4 regions of the Streptomyces sp. NPDC052023 genome follow, and region 1 is predicted to be linked to each of the others. Evidence: riboswitches for the same ligand, from Rfam matches in the RefSeq annotation. Region 1 holds a riboswitch; each other region holds the start of a gene.

Region 1 (4,166 bases):
GCCAGGACGTCCCGGACCTCCTTGCGCTCGTAGAAGCGGACGCCGCCGACGACCTTGTAGGGCAGTCCGACGCGGATGAAGATCTCTTCGAAGACACGGGACTGGGCGTTCGTACGGTAGAAGACGGCGACGTCGCCCGCCTTCGCGTCGCCCGCGTCGGTGAGTCGGTCTATCTCGTCGGCGACGAACTGCGCCTCGTCGTGCTCGGTGTCGGCGACGTAGCCGGTGATGCGCGCGCCCGTCCCCGCGTTGGTCCACAGGTTCTTGGGGCGGCGGGACTCGTTGCGCTCGATGACGGCGTTGGCCGCGGAGAGGATCGTCTGGGTGGAGCGGTAGTTCTGCTCCAGCAGGATCGTGGTCGCGTCCGGGTAGTCCTCCTCGAACTGGAGGATGTTGCGGATGGTCGCGCCGCGGAAGGCGTAGATCGACTGGTCGGCGTCACCCACCACGCACAGCTCGGCGGGCTCGAGGTCGCCCTCGGCGGGCGGCACGTCGACGTTCTCGGCGGCGCGCTCGCCGGTGCCGACGAGTTCGCGCACGAGGGCGTACTGGGCGTGATTGGTGTCCTGGTACTCGTCGACCAGGACGTGCCGGAAGCGGCGGCGGTAGTGCTCGGCGACGTCCGGGAACGCGCGGAGCAGGTTGACCGTCGTCATGATCAGGTCGTCGAAGTCGAGGGCGTTCGCCTCGCGCAGACGGGACTGGTACAGCGCGTAGGCCTGGGCGAGGGTCTTCTCGAAGCCGTCGGTGGCCTGGGCGGCGAAGTCCTCCTCGTCGATCAGCTCGTTCTTGAGGTTGCTGATCTTGGCGCTGAAGGACTTGGGCGGGAAGCGCTTGGGGTCGAGGTCCAGGTCGCGGCAGACCAGCGACATCAGACGCTTGCTGTCGGCGGCGTCGTAGATCGAGAAGGACGAGGTGAAGCCGAGCTTCTTGGACTCCCGGCGCAGGATGCGCACGCATGCGCTGTGGAAGGTCATCACCCACATCGCGTTCGCCCGGGGGCCGACGAGCTGCTCGACGCGCTCCTTCATCTCGCCCGCGGCCTTGTTGGTGAAGGTGATCGCGAGGATCTGGCCCGGATGCACCCCACGCTCGGCGAGGAGGTGGGCGATGCGGTGGGTGAGGACGCGGGTCTTTCCGGAGCCGGCGCCGGCCACGATGAGCAGGGGGGAGCCGGAGTGGACCACGGCGGCACGCTGGTTGTCGTTCAGCCCCTCCAGAAGCGCGGCGGAGTCCAGGGCGGGGCGCGGGGCGCCGTCGCGGTAGTAGGCGTCCCGGTCCGGGGGTGCGTCGAACTTCCCGCCGAACAGATCGTCCGGAAGCGGCTCCGGAGCGTGATCGTCCTCGGGCGGCGGCGGAGGCTCCTCGCGGGCCCGTGGGGCCTGGAGGTCCGCCAGGAAGCTGTCGTCAAAGAGGCTGCTCATCGCTCTCCGAGTCTAGGGCGCCCCACCGACAACCCGTGGCCACCCCGAAAAGATGCCGGGCCCTGAAGCCGGATGATCTCTCCGAGGGGGCCGGATCCGGACACGAGAGAGGCGGGCGCCCCACGGGGACGATCTCGCGCACCCGCACCCGCACCCATCCGCACCCGCACCCACCACACCCTCACCGTCCGAACACGCTCTCACGCGGGCCGTGACGGCTGACTGAAGGTCACGAAAATGTATCGGGCATATCACCCACCAACCTTCACACGGGCCACACAAGTTGGCTACCGTGCCGGGCAGGCCGCCCGACTCTCACCGGCGAACGTCGCCGGGCCGTGCGGCCTCCGCCGAGTCCGGTGCGCCCAAGGCAGCCGGAGCCGGGGACCCAACCGAACTTGGGGTGAATCGGCCCATATCCCTCCTGGGAGCGGGCCGTAGGGCAACCCTTCCGAACCACCCGCCCGAACCCGACAGCTAACCCGGTAGGCGGCAGATGGAAGGAGTCGCCTCCTTTGGCGTCGCACCGCAAGTCGCGCTCCACCGGCGCGCGGGTAGCAGGCATACGCACCCCGGCCCTCGCCACCGCTGCCCTGACCTCCGTGGCCCTGCTCTCCCAGACCGCCAACGCCGAGCCCTCGGCCGACGACAAGCCGAGCCTCGAGGAGGTCGAGAAGAAGGTCGACGATCTCTACCGCCAGGCGGAGTCGGCGACCGAGAAGTACAACGCGGCCAAGGAGAAGACCGCGAAACAGCGCAAGCGCGTCGACACCCTCCTGGACGACGTGGCCCAGCGCACACAGAAACTGAACGAGGCGCGTGAGGAACTGGGGACGTACGCCGCCGCCCAGTACCGCACCGGGGCCTCGGTCCCCGACACCGCCACCTTCCTGCTCGCCGACTCCCCGCAGGACTACTTCGACCAGAGCCAGCTGATGGGCCGCCTGACCAGCCATCAGAAGGACGCGGTCGACGAGTACTTCACCGAGCAGTCCGCGACGATGAAGAAGCGGCAGGAGGCCACCCGGAGCCTGGACACCCTCACCGAGTCGCAGAGCGATCTGCGCACGGCCAAGGCCACCGTCCAGAAGAAGCTGGCCGACGCGCGGACCCTGCTGTCGGAGCTGACCGCCGAGGAGAAGGCCCGCCTCGCGGCCATCGAGAAGAAGAAGCAGGAGGAGGCCGAGCGCAAGGCCGCCGAGCTCGCCCGGCAGCAGGCGGAGGAGCAGCGGCGCCAGGAGGCGGCTCAGCAGGAGCAGGAGTCGGCGGGCGGCGGTGGCTCAGCGGGCGCGGGCACCGAGGCCGGCTCCGGCACCTCCACGCCGGACTCCGCGTACGGCACCAAGGCGGAGAAGGCGCTCGCCTTCGCCCGCGCACAGATCGGCAAGCCGTACGTCTGGGGCGCCACCGGCCCCGAGTCCTACGACTGCTCCGGCCTGACCCAGGCCGCGTGGAAGGCCGCCGGCGTCTCGCTCCCCCGCACCACCTACGACCAGGTCAACGCCGGAACGACGGTGTCCGTCGCCGCCGCCCGGCCGGGCGACCTGGTGTTCTTCTACGACGACGTCACCCACGTCGGCCTCTACATCGGCAACGGCATGATGATCCACGCCCCGAAGCCGGGCACGTACGTCCGCGAGGAGTCGGTCTTCTACGACGGCGAGTCCTCCATCCACAGCGTCGTCCGCCCGGCCTGACACCGGCGCCGAAAGGCGCTCCGGCGTGCGCTCCGGGACGCTCTCCGGGGAGGCCGTCGAAGGGCACGCGCGCGTGCGGCGGATTTCCGCGGCACGCGCGCGTGGGGCGGATCGTCAGGTCCAGAGCACGGCGATGAAGACGTTCGCCGTGGTCAGGAGTCCCACCAGGCCGAACATGCCCTTGTCCACCTTCTCGTCGTCCCGCTTCACATAGACGAGGCCGAGGATCACGATCAGCAGCGCCAGCTTCACGCCGATCTTGATGTTGTCGACGGGCTGGTCGTCGGCCTGGTTGAGGCCCACCAGGATCACGCCGGTGACCAGCATGGTCAGCGCGCCGTGCAGCATCGCGGGGACGAATCGTGCGGTGCCCTGTCCCATCGCCTTCATCTGGGTGAGGAAGCCACCGAGCAGGGAGGCGATGCCGATGATGTGCAGGCCGACGAAGAGGTGGATGAGTACGTCCATGGGGCCGGAGCCTAATGAGGGGGCATCGGGCCCCCGACACCGGGTCACCCACGGCACGCCCACCCGGCGGCTGCATATATGCGCCCCATAGCATCCTCGGGCTTCCACCCGCCCCGGAATCGCCGCATCGGTCATCGCACTGCGTGAAGACGATGGCCCCGAATCGCGATCTCGGTCACATACGGTCACCCGCCGCTCCTCTGCCGTCACTTCCGCACAAGACGTCACCACGCCGACACGCCCGGGTTTAGCGTCCTCCACCAGGTGACCGGCACCCCACCACCGCCCCTGGCCAGAGGCGGCAGCCGGGCACCACCGCCGAGAAGGTCCGGCGGCGCCCCGCATCCCCTGTGCGGGGCGCCGCCGGACGCGTCAGCCGCCCCGGAGCGGTCGTACCTCCAACCGGTGGCCGCACGGAACCGGCGGTCGCCCGAGTCGTACGAAAGGACGTGCAGTCCACGTGGCAGCGCACCGCAAGCCCCGACCACGCTCGGCCCCCGGCACCAGGGCCCGCACGGCGGCGACGATCGCCCTTGCGGGCGCGGCGACCGCGACGGGTCTCGAGGGGACCGGTCAC
Region 2 (4,166 bases), on a different contig from region 1:
GCCGTCGCCCCGCAACTCCGCGAACTGCGCCGGCGCGCCTCCCTCACCCTGGAGGCCGCCGCTCGCTCGGCCGGGCTCTCGCCCGCCCATCTGTCCCGGCTGGAGACCGGGCAGCGCCAGCCGTCGCTGCCGATGCTGCTGGCCCTCGCCCGTATCTACGGTACGACCGTCTCGGAGCTGCTCGGCGAGACGGTCGCCGACCGGGACGCCGTCGTGCGGGCCGCCGACATGGAGCCGAGCGGCGCCGGCGGCTGGACGTACTGGCAGGCGGGCGCCTCCGGGCGGGGCATGCAGGCCCTGCGGGTGCATGTGCCCTACGGCTCGCAGGGCGACATCGTGCGGGTGCACGCCGGTGAGGAGTGGCTGTACGTCCTCCAGGGACGGCTGCGGCTGCGCCTCGGGGATGCCGCGCACCGGCTCGGCCCGGGCGACAGCGCCCACTTCGACTCCCTGACCCCGCACCGCATCGCCGCCGAGGACCCGGGCGGGGTCGACCTCCTCTTCGTCCACACCCTGCTGCAGAGCCCCACGGCCGCGCTCTGCCTCGGCCCTACCACGGGAGACATGCCATGAGAGACACCGAGGGGAAGATTCCCCGGGGTATCTGGGTCCGGTTCGTCATCTACCTCGTGGCGGGACACCTCTTCGCCGGCTTCCTCTATCTGCTTTTCGAGGTCGGCGCCAAGTAGAGGTCAGTCGAGCAGGCGCTCGCGCAGTCGTTCCCGGGTCCCGGGGGCTACGCCGAGCCCCTGCGCCAGGTAGGTGTCGACGTCGCCCCAGGTCTCCTCGACGGTCTCGAACGCCGCCGTCAGATACTCGGCGCGCGCGTCGAAGAGCGGGCTGAGCAGCTCCATGACCTCCGGGGAGTACGCCGAGGCGGAGCTGCCGCCCCGGTGCACCTTGTAGCGGCGGTGCTTGGCGTTGGACTCCAGGTAGTCGGCGAGGATCGCCTCGCGCTCCACACCCAGCGCGAGCAGCGTGACGGCGATCGACAGCCCGGCGCGGTCCTTGCCCGCCGCGCAGTGCATCAGCGCGGGGACGCTGTCCTCGGCGATCGCGTGCAGCACCTGGGAGTGCTCGGCGGTGCGCTCCTTGACGATCATGCGGTACGAGGTGACCATCCGGTCCGCGGCCCTGCCGTCGGCCAGGACCTCCCGCAGCTGCTCCACGTCGCCGTCCCGGACCATCTTCCAGAACTCCGCGCCGTCCGCCGGGTCGGACAGCGGCAGGTTGACGTTGCGCACACCCGGCAGCTCGATGTCCGGGCCCTCCAGCCTCTGGTCCGCGGCGTTACGGAAGTCGAAGATCGTGTGCAGCCCCAGTGAGGCGAGGAACGTGGCGTCCTGCGCGGTCGCGTGGGCGAGGTGGCCGCTGCGGAACAGCACTCCCTGCCGCACCCTGCGCCCGTCCACCGTCGGCAGTCCGCCCACGTCACGGAAGTTGCGCACTCCGGCCAGTTCGGGCTCGGTCGACGGCACGTGCTGCGTCACGGGGGCTCCCTCCCATCGGCCCCGTCGGCGCGGCTCGTCGACGGGCACGTCTTGACGATACGACACGGATTTCCCCGGCCATGAGTTGTCCTGAGGCGGTCAGGGGAGCACGAACTGCGCCCGCGAGCCGTACACCCGACAGCGCTGTACCAATGTGGCGAATCGGGCGAAATGCGCGGGATGTCTTCATGGTGCGACGGGGGCCGCATCCTGAACCGGGTGTGACTGTTTTTCCTCCAAGAATCCCATCTAGGCTGTCTGTCCGAATTAGGCCCTTCTTTCCAACTCTCTCTCAAATAAGGAAACCTGGAGCAGGGTCACGTGAGCAGCGTCATATCCGTGACCGAGCGTCGTTTGTCATGCATGTGTAATTCACGTGCCTTTTAAGGGCGTTTACGGAAATCACACGCTCTCCGATGCACGGAGTGTGACCGGAATTCGGGTGAACGGATCACGAAAACGGCGTTCCGGCGGAACCTCTTGCTTGTCCCGTTGCGTCGCGGTCGCTTACGTTCCACACCGATCCGGGCGGACGCCTAATCCTGCCGCCGCCCGGTGCCCGCGCAAACCCACCCGTGTTCGGCAGGAGCGGGGGACCCACAGGTAGTTGCCTGTTCCGGTTCCCGGAACGGCTCGGGGTAAAGCCTCGTCCCGACGCGGCCGGACATCTCCAGTCCGCACCCGACAGCTCACCTCGCAGGCGCCGGAGAGGAATTCGCCATGCCCGCGAAGGGTAAGCACCGCCGTCCGAAGACCCAGCGCTTCACCCGTTCCATCGCCGTCGCCGGAACCGGTGGCGCCGCACTCGCCCTCCCGCTGATGGGGGCCGCCGGCGCCCACGCCGCCACCCCCCAGTCCGCCGCGGAGAAGGCCGTTCAGTCGGTCCCGGTCCAAAAGACGGCAGTGCAGCAGCAGTCCGCCGAAAAGCAGTCCACCGCCAAGAAGGCCGGTGTGCGGACGTATTCGGTGAAGGTCGGCGACTACCTCTCGAAGATCGCCGACGAGCAGAACGTCAGCGGTGGCTGGCAGCGGCTCTACGAGGACAACCGTGAGGCGGTGGGTCAGGACCCGTCGCTCATCCACCCCGGTCTGAAGCTCACGATCGGCGCGAAGGCAGCGGCGAGCGGCGGTAAGCAGCCGACCGCGCCGTCCGCCGCCGCTCCCTCCGCCCCGGCCGCATCGCCGGCCACGACCGAGGCGTCGCAGTCCTCGAACGCGTCCGAAGCCGCGGCGAACACGTCCGAGGCCCCGGCCTCCACCCAGGCCGCGGAGACCGCCACCTCCACCGGCTTCTCCGCCCCCGTGGACGGCGCCGGCGTCGGTACCGCCTACCGCGTGGCAGGCAGCATGTGGTCCAGCGGCTACCACACGGGCGTCGACTTCGCCGCCGCGACCGGCACCCCGCTGAAGGCCGTCGGCGCGGGCACGGTCGTCTCCGCGGGCTGGGCCGGCGCGTACGGAAACCAGGTCGTCATCAAGCTCGCCGACGGCTACTACGCCCAGTACGCCCACCTGTCCTCGCTCTCCGTCGCCAGCGGCCAGAGCGTGACCGCGGGCCAGCAGATCGGCCTCTCCGGTTCGACCGGCAACTCCACGGGCCCGCACCTGCACTTCGAGATCCGCACCACGCCGGACTACGGCTCGGACGTCGACCCGGTCGCCTACCTCGCCTCCAAGGGCGTCTCGATCGGCTGACGCACGCGCCGCTCACGCCACCGAAGGCCGGACCCCGATCCCCGGGTCCGGCCTTCGGTGCGTTCGGTGCCTGCGGTCGTTGCGGGCCTACGGCGTTATTCCGCAGTTGACCAATCCTTTGGCCGTGGCCTTTCTCACCGTCCGTCAACCCCTTCCTACGGTCGCGTAGGTCACATTCGAAGGGGAATCATGTCCCGACGTGGCAGACGATTCGAAGAGTGACAGCAGATCAGTGATCGGGTCGTACGTGGCGGTGGGGGACAGCTTCACCGAGGGCGTCGGCGACCCCGGCCCCGACGGGGCGTTCGTCGGCTGGGCCGACCGGTTCGCCGTACTGCTCGCGGACCGCCGTCCCGAGGGCGACTTCCAGTACACCAATCTCGCCGTGCGCGGCAGGCTGCTCGACCAGATCGTGGCGGAACAGATCCCGAGGGCCGTCGAACTCAGGCCGGACCTGGTGTCGTTCTGCGCCGGCGGCAACGACATCATCCGCCCGGGCACCGACCCCGACGACGTGGCCGAGCGCTTCGAGACGGCGGTCGCCGCGCTGACCGCCGCCGTCGGCACCGTCCTGGTGACGACCGGTTTCGACACCCGGGGCGTCCCCGTGCTCAGGCATCTGCGCGGCAAGATCGCCACCTACAACGGCCATGTGCGGGCCATCGCCGACCGGTACGGCTGCCCGGTGCTCGACCTGTGGTCGCTCAAGTCCGTCCAGGACCGCCGAGCGTGGGACCACGACCGGCTGCACCTGTCTCCCGAGGGGCACACGCGGGTGGCGCTGCGCGCCGGTCAGGCCCTACGCCTCGCCGTCCCCGCCGACCCGGAGCAGCCCTGGCCGCCGCTTCCGCCGCGGGGCACCCTCGACGTGCGCCGGGACGACGTGTACTGGGCGCGTGAGTACCTGGTGCCGTGGATCGGCCGGCGGCTGCGCGGTCAGTCCTCCGGCGACCACGTCACGGCCAAGGGCATGCTGTCGCC
Region 3 (4,166 bases), on a different contig from region 1:
GTACCGCCGTCGCGGCCGGGTTCGGCCTGCTGCGGCTGGCCGGAGCGCCCTCCCTGGGGTGGCTGGACGTGAAGACGTCCGGGGACGTCGAGGTGCCGGTCATCGAGGCGGCCATCGACGAGGAGCTCACCCGGTTCGCCGAGGAGGGCCCGACGGCCGAGGAAATGGAACGCGCGCAGGCCCTGTTGGAGCGCGAGTGGCTGGACCGGCTCGGCACGGTCGCCAGCCGCGCCGACGAACTCTGCAGGTACGCGGTGCTGTTCGGCGACCCCAAGCTCGCCTTCACCGCCGTGCGGCGCGTCCTGGAGGTGACGGCCGAGGAGGTCCAGGAGGTCGCCAAGGCACGCCTGCGGCCCGACAACCGCGCGGTACTCGTCTACGAGCCCACGGCCACCGAAGCCGGCGAGACCGACGCAGACGACGACACCGACGCCGCGCCGGCCGCCGCCGGCGACGACACCGAGGAGGCGGCCAAGTGACCGAGCTCGCCACGATGGACTTCCACCCCCAGCCGCAGGCGGGCGAGGCCCGCCCCTGGGCGTTCCCGGCCCCCACGCGCGGGGCGCTGGACAACGGCTTGACGGTGCTGCGCTGCCACCGGCCCGGCCAGCAGGTCGTCGCCGTGGAGGTGCTGCTGGACGCGCCTTTGGAGGCCGAGCCGGCCGGCCTGGACGGCGTCGCCACGATCATGGCGCGGGCCTTCTCCGAGGGCACCGACAAGCACTCCGCCGAGGAGTTCGCGGCCGAGCTGGAGCGCTGCGGCGCCACCCTGGACTCGCACGCGGACCACCCCGGGGTCCGGCTGAGCCTGGAGGTGCCGGTCTCCCGCCTGCCCAAGGCCCTCGGCCTGCTGGCCGACGCCCTCAGGGCTCCCGCGTTCGCCGACAGCGAGGTCGAGCGGCTGGTCCGCAACCGCCTCGACGAGATCCCGCACGAGCTGGCCAACCCGGCCCGGCGGGCCGCCAAGGAGCTCTCCAAGGAGCTGTTCCCGGCGGCCTCGCGCATGTCCCGGCCGCGCCAGGGCACCGAGGAGACGGTCGCGAAGATCGACTCCGCCGCCGTACGCGCCTTCTACGAGCGGCACGTCCGCCCCGCCACGGCCACCGCCGTGGTCGTCGGCGACCTCACGGGCGTGGACCTCGACGCACTGCTCGGCGAGACCCTGGGCGCCTGGAGCGGCTCCCAGGCGCAGCCGCGCCCCGTGCCGCCGGTGACCGCCGACGACACCGGCCGCGTGGTGATCGTGGACCGTCCCGGAGCGGTCCAGACCCAGCTGCTGATCGGCCGGGTCGGTCCCGACCGGCACGACCGCGTATGGGCGGCCCAGGTGCTCGGCACGTACTGCCTGGGCGGCACCCTCACCTCCCGCCTGGACCGCGTCCTGCGCGAGGAGAAGGGCTACACCTACGGGGTGCGCTCGTTCGGCCAGGTACTGCGTTCCGCTCCCGACGGCAGCGGTGCCGCCATGCTCGCCATCAGCGGCTCCGTGGACACGCCGAACACCGGCCCCGCGCTGGAGGACCTCTGGACGGTGCTGCGCACGCTCGCCGCGGACGGCCTCACGGACGCCGAGCGGGACGTCGCCGTGCAGAACCTCGTCGGTGTGGCGCCGCTGAAGTACGAGACCGCCGCGGCCGTTGCGGGGACCCTCGCCGACCAGGTCGAGCAGCACCTGCCCGACGACTACCAGGCGAGGCTGTACCAGCAGCTCGCCGCCACGGGGACCGTCGAGGCCACCGCGGCGGTCGTCAGCGCCTTCCCGGCAGACCGGCTGGTGACGGTCCTCGTCGGTGACGCGGCGCAGATCAAGGAGCCCGTCGAGGCCCTCGGCATCGGTGAAGTCACCGTCGTGGCGGCCGAGTAGAGGCCGCGGAGGGCACGCGCGCGCAGGGGCCCTGGTGACGGATGCGTCACCAGGGCCCCTCTATGTCCGGATTGGGGCGGAGGTTGCCTGTCTGACCTGTGGGATGCGCTACAAACGCCGGATTGCGTTTGGGGATTGAAAGATGTCCCGCTTAGCGTCATCCGGGCTGTCCGTCAGGCAGTGCGCCGCACCCGCGGCACCGGACAGTCATCGCCGAGTCCCCGTACGGCGCGAGCCAGGGGAGCCGGGGACCCAACCATGAAGTCCCTGGGGTGAATCGGACGCCCGCGCGCCCAGCGAGGGAGTCCGTAGGAGACCTTCCTGCTCCGAACCCGTCAGCTAACCCGGTAGGCGAGAGGGAAGGAAAGGACCAGCCACCACATGGCGTTCACGCGCGCCACCGGGAAGCATCGCCGTCCCAGCCGGATGAAGCGCACCACCGCCCGCGCGGCGGGTGTCGCGGCGCTCACCACCACCGGTGTCATCGGCACCCTGGCCGCTCCCGCGCTCGCCGCCGAGCCCGCGGCCGAGCAGACCGGCCTGCTCCCGGTCATCACCATCGGCGACTCGGTCGCCGAGCAGATAGACGCCCAGGCCGCCGCCCAGAAGCAGGCCGCCGCGGAGAAGAAGGCCGAGGCCGCCGCGAAGAAGCGGGCGGAGGAGCGGGCCGAGGAGGCGCGCGAGGCCAAGGAGCGCGCCGCCCGCGAGGCCGAGCGCAAGCGCCTCAACACCTACGTGGCGCCGATCAGCGGCTCCTACGTCTCCACCGGCTACCGGTCCGGCGGCGCGCTGTGGTCCTCCGGCAGCCACACGGGTGTCGACTTCCACGCCGCGAGCGGCACGCCCGTGCACGCGGTCGGCTCCGGCACCGTGGTCGAGGCCGGCTGGGGCGGGGCGTACGGCAATCAAGTCGTGATCAAGATGAACGACGGTACGTACACCCAGTACGGTCACCTGTCGTCCATCGCGGTCTCGGTGGGCCAGACGGTCACCCCGGGGCAGCAGATCGCCCTGTCCGGCGCCACCGGCAACGTCACCGGAGCGCACCTGCACTTCGAGGCCCGCACGACGGCCGAGTACGGCACGGACATCGACCCGGTCGCCTACCTCCGCTCGCACGGCGTCGGCGTCTGACGGCGCATCGCCCCGCTTCCCGCGGCCCCGGCTCCCTGAGCCGGGGCTTTCGGCGTTTCGTGCGCCGGTATGTCCAAAAGATATCCATGGATTCCGGCCCGCCATCGGAAATCCCGGCCCATTGCAATAGAGTCACGGAACACACGTCAGTCGTCGACGTTGCACGGGGATTAAGGCGGAGGTCGGTCATGCGTATTCCGGCGCATTCGGTGTGCACGGCCATCCGGGACGACATCGTCGCGGGTGTCTACGAGCGGGGCGGCCGGCTCACCGAGGAACTCCTCGCCCGCCGCTACGGAGTCTCGCGCGTCCCCGTTCGCGAGGCCCTGCGCACGCTGGAGGCGGAGGGCTTCGTGGTGACCCGGCGGCACGCGGGCGCGTGCGTGGCGGAACCGACGGAGCAGGAGGCCGCCGACCTGCTGGAGATGCGCCTGCTGCTGGAACCGCTCGGTGCCGCGCGGGCCGCGCAGCGGCGCACCGAGGCCCATCTGAAGGTGCTGCGCGGCCTGGTCAGACTGGGCCAGGACCGTGCCAGGCGGGGTGGCAGCGAGGATCTGCGCTCGCTGGGCGGCTGGTTTCACGAGACGCTCGCCCAGGCCTCCGGCAGCCCCGCCCTGATCGCGATGCTGACCCAGCTGCGACACAAGATCGCCTGGATGTACGCCGTGGAGGCGCCTGTCAGCCCCGCGGAGTCCTGGACGGAGCACGGTGCGATCGTGGACGCGGTGGCGCGCGGCGACGGTGAGCGGGCGCGGGCGGTCACGGCGCTGCACGCCGAGCGTGCGACCGGCGCGCACCGGCTCCGCTTCCCCGGAAAAGGTGATCGCGCGGACCGTGTGAGGACTTCGCAACATGCCGTAAACATGTCGGGCCTACGGCATTAACACGAGCACCGTATACAAAGAAGCGAAATCCTGCGGCGGCGCCTTTTTGCTGCCCTTTTCGGCGTTCCCGGAATTATTGACGAGCCGAGTTGCGAAAACGCGGGCGAGCGGGCCGGAATACGGCTGAAGCCGCGCCGCCCGGAAAGGGCGACGCGGCTTCAGGAATGCCGTCAGCGGGTCAGACGGTCTCGGGAAGCTCCTCGAGGCCCTCGGCGACCAGCTTGGCCAGACGGTCGAGCGCGGCGTCCGCGCCCTCGGCGTCGGAAGCCAGGACGATCTCCTCG
Region 4 (4,166 bases), on a different contig from region 1:
GCATTAACTTGTGACAAGTGATCGTCTGCCTATACGTTCACCCATCAGCGCGGCCCCCCTGTTTCACCTGCCGCGCAGATCCCCGCTGTCGCGCGAAAGGTCCCCGCATGCTCTCCGGGAACGGTCGTCACCGTCGCCCCCGCCAGGCACCCGCTCTTGTCGTCGCGGCCGGAGTGACCGGCTCCGCCATCGCCATCCCGCTCCTCGGCGCCACCGGTGCGAGCGCCGCCGGCGGAACGACATGGGACCGGGTCGCGGAGTGCGAGACCGGTGGCTCCTGGAGCGCCGACACGGGCAACGGCTACTACGGCGGGCTGCAACTCTCCCAGCAGGACTGGGAGAAGTACGGCGGCCTCATGTACGCCGCGAGCGCGGACCGGGCCAGTCGTTCGCAGCAGATCGCCGTCGCCGAGAAGGTCCTCGCGGACCAGGGCGTGGGCGCGTGGGCGACCTGCGGGCCGCTGGTGGGGCTCGATGTGGACACCGAGTCGGCCGCGGTCGACACGGGGGTGGCCGGTGACGCCTCCAGTACGCCGTCGCATACGAGATCCAGCGATTCGGGAAGTCTGTCCAACTCGCTCGGCTTGTCCCACTCGTCCGGCCGTAGCCATGCCGACGGCTCCAGCGGTTCCGGCGGCTCCAGCGACGCCGATGAGTCGCATGGTTCCGGTGCGCCCACGGATTCCGCGAAGCCATCGAGTCCGGCAAACCCAACGAATTCCCCGGACTCCACTGAATCCGGCGAATCCGGCCAATCCCGCCCGTCCGACGGTTCCACCTCCCAGGAGGCCGGCGGATCCACCTCTCCCGATTCCAGTGGATCCCCCAGCTCCAGCGAATCCCCTGAATCGGGCGAATCCCCCTCAAGTTCCCCGTCTTCCGACGTGCCTTCGGGCATGCCGAGCACCTCGAACCTCACCGACACCGGAGCCCTCGGCACCGGCAAGCACCGAGGGGGCAGCGCGGACGAGGGTGACGGCAGGTCCGGAGAGTCCGCCGGGCGGCATGCCTCGCGCGGAGCCGCCGGCACCCGCGCGGCCGTCGACGGTTCATACACGGTCCGGGACGGCGACAGCCTCTGGAGCATCGCCGACTCCCTTGACGTGCAAGGCGGATGGGCCGCGCTGTACGCCGGGAACAAGAACGCCCTCGGTGCCGACCCCGACCACATCGTCCCCGGTCAGGAGCTCGACATCCGGGCGGAGTAGGCCGGCGAGCAGGCCCGGAAACGGCCTGCGGGCGGCGGGAGTTCACGTCACACTTCGAGCTGAATGTCCGTTTTGGCGAAAGTGTGGGATGAGTCTCAGAAGCCCTGATCGTCTTTGAAATTCCGTCGATCGCCTGTCTACGGTCATGACCGCTCGTCAACACGAGCCCCGGTTGCCGCAACGCCGAATCCTGCCAGCGGCCGGCCGGGAACAGTCGTCGCGTCAAGCGCCGTAGGCAGGAGCGGGGGACCCAAGGTAGGTGCCGGGCCCGGCAGTTGAGGAGACTCAGCGCCGGAACCGGCTTGGGGTGAAGCCACGCCTCCCAGGGAGGTGTGGCCGGGCAACTCAACCGGCCCGAACCCGACAGCTCACCTCGCAGGCGTCGGTGAGGGGATCAACCATGCTGTTTTCCAGCAAGGGCAAGCACCGTCGTCCGTCCAAGGCCGTTCGCGCCATCGCCGCGGTCGGCGTCACCGGTGCCGCCGCCGTCGCCGCGCCGCTGATGGCCGCCGGCAGCGCCTCCGCCGCCACGGCCTCCGAGTGGGACACCGTCGCCCAGTGCGAGTCCGGTGGCAACTGGTCCATCAACACCGGCAACGGTTACTACGGCGGTCTGCAGTTCTCCGCCTCGACCTGGGCCGCGTACGGCGGCACGCAGTTCGCCTCCACGGCCGACCAGGCCTCCAAGGAGCAGCAGATCCAGATCGCCGAGAAGGTGCTCGCGGGCCAGGGCAAGGGTGCCTGGCCGGTCTGCGGCACGGGCCTGTCGAACGCCGCGTACACCGGCGGTGGCTCCACCGACAGCGGCTCCGCCGCGAACGAGTCGCAGAGCACCGACACCAGCACGCGGGCGACCGAGGAGCAGCCGGCTTCGCGTTCCGAGGAGCGTCCGGCCGCGAAGGAGACGGTCACCACGCCGACCGGCGACAAGGTGAAGAAGGGCGACGGCGAGTACAAGGTCGCCGAGGGTGACACCCTCAGCACCATCGCCGCCGAGCACGACGTCAAGGGTGGCTGGGAGAAGCTGTTCCAGCTGAACAAGGACATCGTCGAGGACGCCGACCTCATCTTCCCGGGTCAGCAGCTGCACCTGAAGTAGGACGGCGTACGCCGCCGGCCCGCCGGAGGCCCCAGAGGCTCCCGTGAGGGTCACCCCCCGTCCCCACGGGCTCCCCGCCCTGGTGCGTGTTCCCCCGTACGCACCGGGGCGGGGCTTTTTTACGCCCCGCATCGGTGCGCCGCTATCGGGATCGTCGGTCAGCCGCCCCCCTGTCTCAGCCGTGCGCCGCCCCAGGCGCCCCCTCGCCCTGCATGCCGGCCGCGCGCCGCGCCGATGCCACCCGCAAGGACACGCGCTCGCCTGGGGTCCCGGCCCTTCATCGCCCGTGCACCGCGCCGATGCCGCCCACCGGACATCCACCTGCCCCGCGGTCTCGGCCATCCGGCGTCCCCCGGGTCGCCGTCCGCCGGCCCCCCGCCCCCTCACCCCCCGCTTCCCACCCCGTGCGCCCCCGTCTTTGTTTCGTTCGGAAACAATTTACTCTCGGTTCCGTCCACGAGATGGGCGACCGGCTGGCCGATCGCACGGAGGCGGTTAGGCTCGTCTCGCAGAGCCGCTGCGGTCCTGCTAAACCGCGTCACATCCACGAAGGAGATGCTCGTGCCGTCCATCGACGTCGTCGTAGCCCGGGAAATCCTGGACTCCCGAGGCAACCCCACGGTCGAGGTCGAGGTCGGCCTCGACGACGGCAGCACGGGTCGTGCCGCCGTTCCGTCCGGCGCTTCCACCGGCGCCTTCGAGGCCATCGAGCTCCGCGACGGCGACCCCAACCGCTACCTCGGCAAGGGCGTCGAGAAGGCCGTCCTCGCCGTCATCGAGCAGATCGGCCCGGAGCTGGTCGGTTACGACGCCACCGAGCAGCGCCTGATCGACCAGGCGATGTTCGACCTGGACGCCACCGACAACAAGGGCTCCCTCGGCGCCAACGCCATCCTCGGCGTCTCGCTCGCCGTGGCGCACGCCGCCTCCGAGGCCAGCGACCTGCCGCTGTTCCGCTACCTGGGCGGCCCCAACGCGCACCTGCTGCCGGTGCCGATGATGAACATCCTGAACGGCGGCTCGCACGCCGACTCCAACGTGGACATCCAGGAGTTCATGATCGCCCCGATCGGCGCGGAGTCCTTCTCCGAGGCCCTGCGCTGGGGCGCCGAGGTCTACCACACCCTCAAGAAGGTGCTGAAGGGCAAGGGCCTGGCCACCGGCCTCGGCGACGAGGGCGGCTTCGCCCCGAACCTCGGCTCCAACCGCGAGGCCCTCGACCTCATCCTGGAGGCGATCAAGGAAGCCGGCTACACGCCCGGCGAGCAGATCGCCCTGGCCCTCGACGTGGCCGCGTCCGAGTTCTACAAGGACGGCGTCTACACCTTCGAGGGCAAGGACCGCTCGGCCGCCGAGATGACCGAGTACTACGCGGAGCTCGTCGACGCGTACCCGCTCGTCTCCATCGAGGACCCGCTGTTCGAGGACGACTGGGAGGGCTGGAAGACCATCACCGACAAGCTCGGTGACAAGGTCCAGCTCGTCGGCGACGACCTGTTCGTCACCAACCCGGAGCGCCTGGCCCGCGGCATCGAGGACGGCGCCGCCAACGCCCTGCTGGTCAAGGTCAACCAGATCGGCTCGCTCACCGAGACCCTGGACGCCGTCGAGCTGGCCCAGCGCAGCGGCTTCAAGTGCATGATGTCCCACCGCTCCGGCGAGACCGAGGACGTCACCATCGCCGACCTCGCCGTCGCCACCAACTGCGGCCAGATCAAGACCGGCGCCCCGGCCCGTTCCGAGCGCGTCGCCAAGTACAACCAGCTGCTGCGTATCGAGGAGATCCTCGACGACGCCGCGGTGTACGCCGGCCGCAGCGCCTTCCCGCGCTTCAAGGGCTGAGCGACGCCCTCGTAGGA

The links. A riboswitch is a leader RNA that binds a small molecule or an ion and turns the genes downstream of it on or off. The one in region 1 is predicted to bind cyclic di-AMP.
Region 2: linked by a shared signal. The riboswitch ahead of ACIHCM_RS07540 (LysM peptidoglycan-binding domain-containing M23 family metallopeptidase) and the one ahead of ACIHCM_RS15550 (NlpC/P60 family protein) in region 1 are both predicted to bind cyclic di-AMP.
Region 3: linked by a shared signal. The riboswitch ahead of ACIHCM_RS27415 (M23 family metallopeptidase) and the one ahead of ACIHCM_RS15550 (NlpC/P60 family protein) in region 1 are both predicted to bind cyclic di-AMP.
Region 4: linked by a shared signal. The riboswitch ahead of ACIHCM_RS24850 (transglycosylase family protein) and the one ahead of ACIHCM_RS15550 (NlpC/P60 family protein) in region 1 are both predicted to bind cyclic di-AMP.

The regions. Positions count from the first base shown of each region.
Region 1 covers NZ_JBIUBW010000006.1:161,239-165,404, forward strand. Annotated here, with positions in the region: gene pcrA (DNA helicase PcrA) at 1-1,424, opposite strand, end outside; cyclic di-AMP (ydaO/yuaA leader) riboswitch at 1,763-1,932, shown strand; gene ACIHCM_RS15550 (NlpC/P60 family protein) at 1,940-3,121, shown strand; gene ACIHCM_RS15555 (hypothetical protein) at 3,236-3,589, opposite strand; gene ACIHCM_RS15560 (NlpC/P60 family protein) at 4,050-4,166, shown strand, end outside.
Region 2 covers NZ_JBIUBW010000003.1:3,893-8,058, forward strand. Annotated here, with positions in the region: gene ACIHCM_RS07525 (helix-turn-helix domain-containing protein) at 1-573, shown strand, start outside; gene ACIHCM_RS07530 (DUF6126 family protein) at 570-689, shown strand; gene ACIHCM_RS07535 (tyrosine-protein phosphatase) at 693-1,490, opposite strand; cyclic di-AMP (ydaO/yuaA leader) riboswitch at 2,051-2,206, shown strand; gene ACIHCM_RS07540 (LysM peptidoglycan-binding domain-containing M23 family metallopeptidase) at 2,211-3,185, shown strand; gene ACIHCM_RS07545 (SGNH/GDSL hydrolase family protein) at 3,418-4,166, shown strand, end outside.
Region 3 covers NZ_JBIUBW010000016.1:118,191-122,356, forward strand. Annotated here, with positions in the region: gene ACIHCM_RS27405 (M16 family metallopeptidase) at 1-479, shown strand, start outside; gene ACIHCM_RS27410 (M16 family metallopeptidase) at 476-1,864, shown strand; cyclic di-AMP (ydaO/yuaA leader) riboswitch at 2,066-2,233, shown strand; gene ACIHCM_RS27415 (M23 family metallopeptidase) at 2,246-2,998, shown strand; gene ACIHCM_RS27420 (GntR family transcriptional regulator) at 3,187-3,882, shown strand; gene ACIHCM_RS27425 (HPr family phosphocarrier protein) at 4,061-4,166, opposite strand, start outside.
Region 4 covers NZ_JBIUBW010000013.1:107,750-111,915, reverse strand. Annotated here, with positions in the region: gene ACIHCM_RS24855 (transglycosylase family protein) at 108-1,208, shown strand; cyclic di-AMP (ydaO/yuaA leader) riboswitch at 1,426-1,605, shown strand; gene ACIHCM_RS24850 (transglycosylase family protein) at 1,609-2,307, shown strand; gene eno (phosphopyruvate hydratase) at 2,869-4,149, shown strand.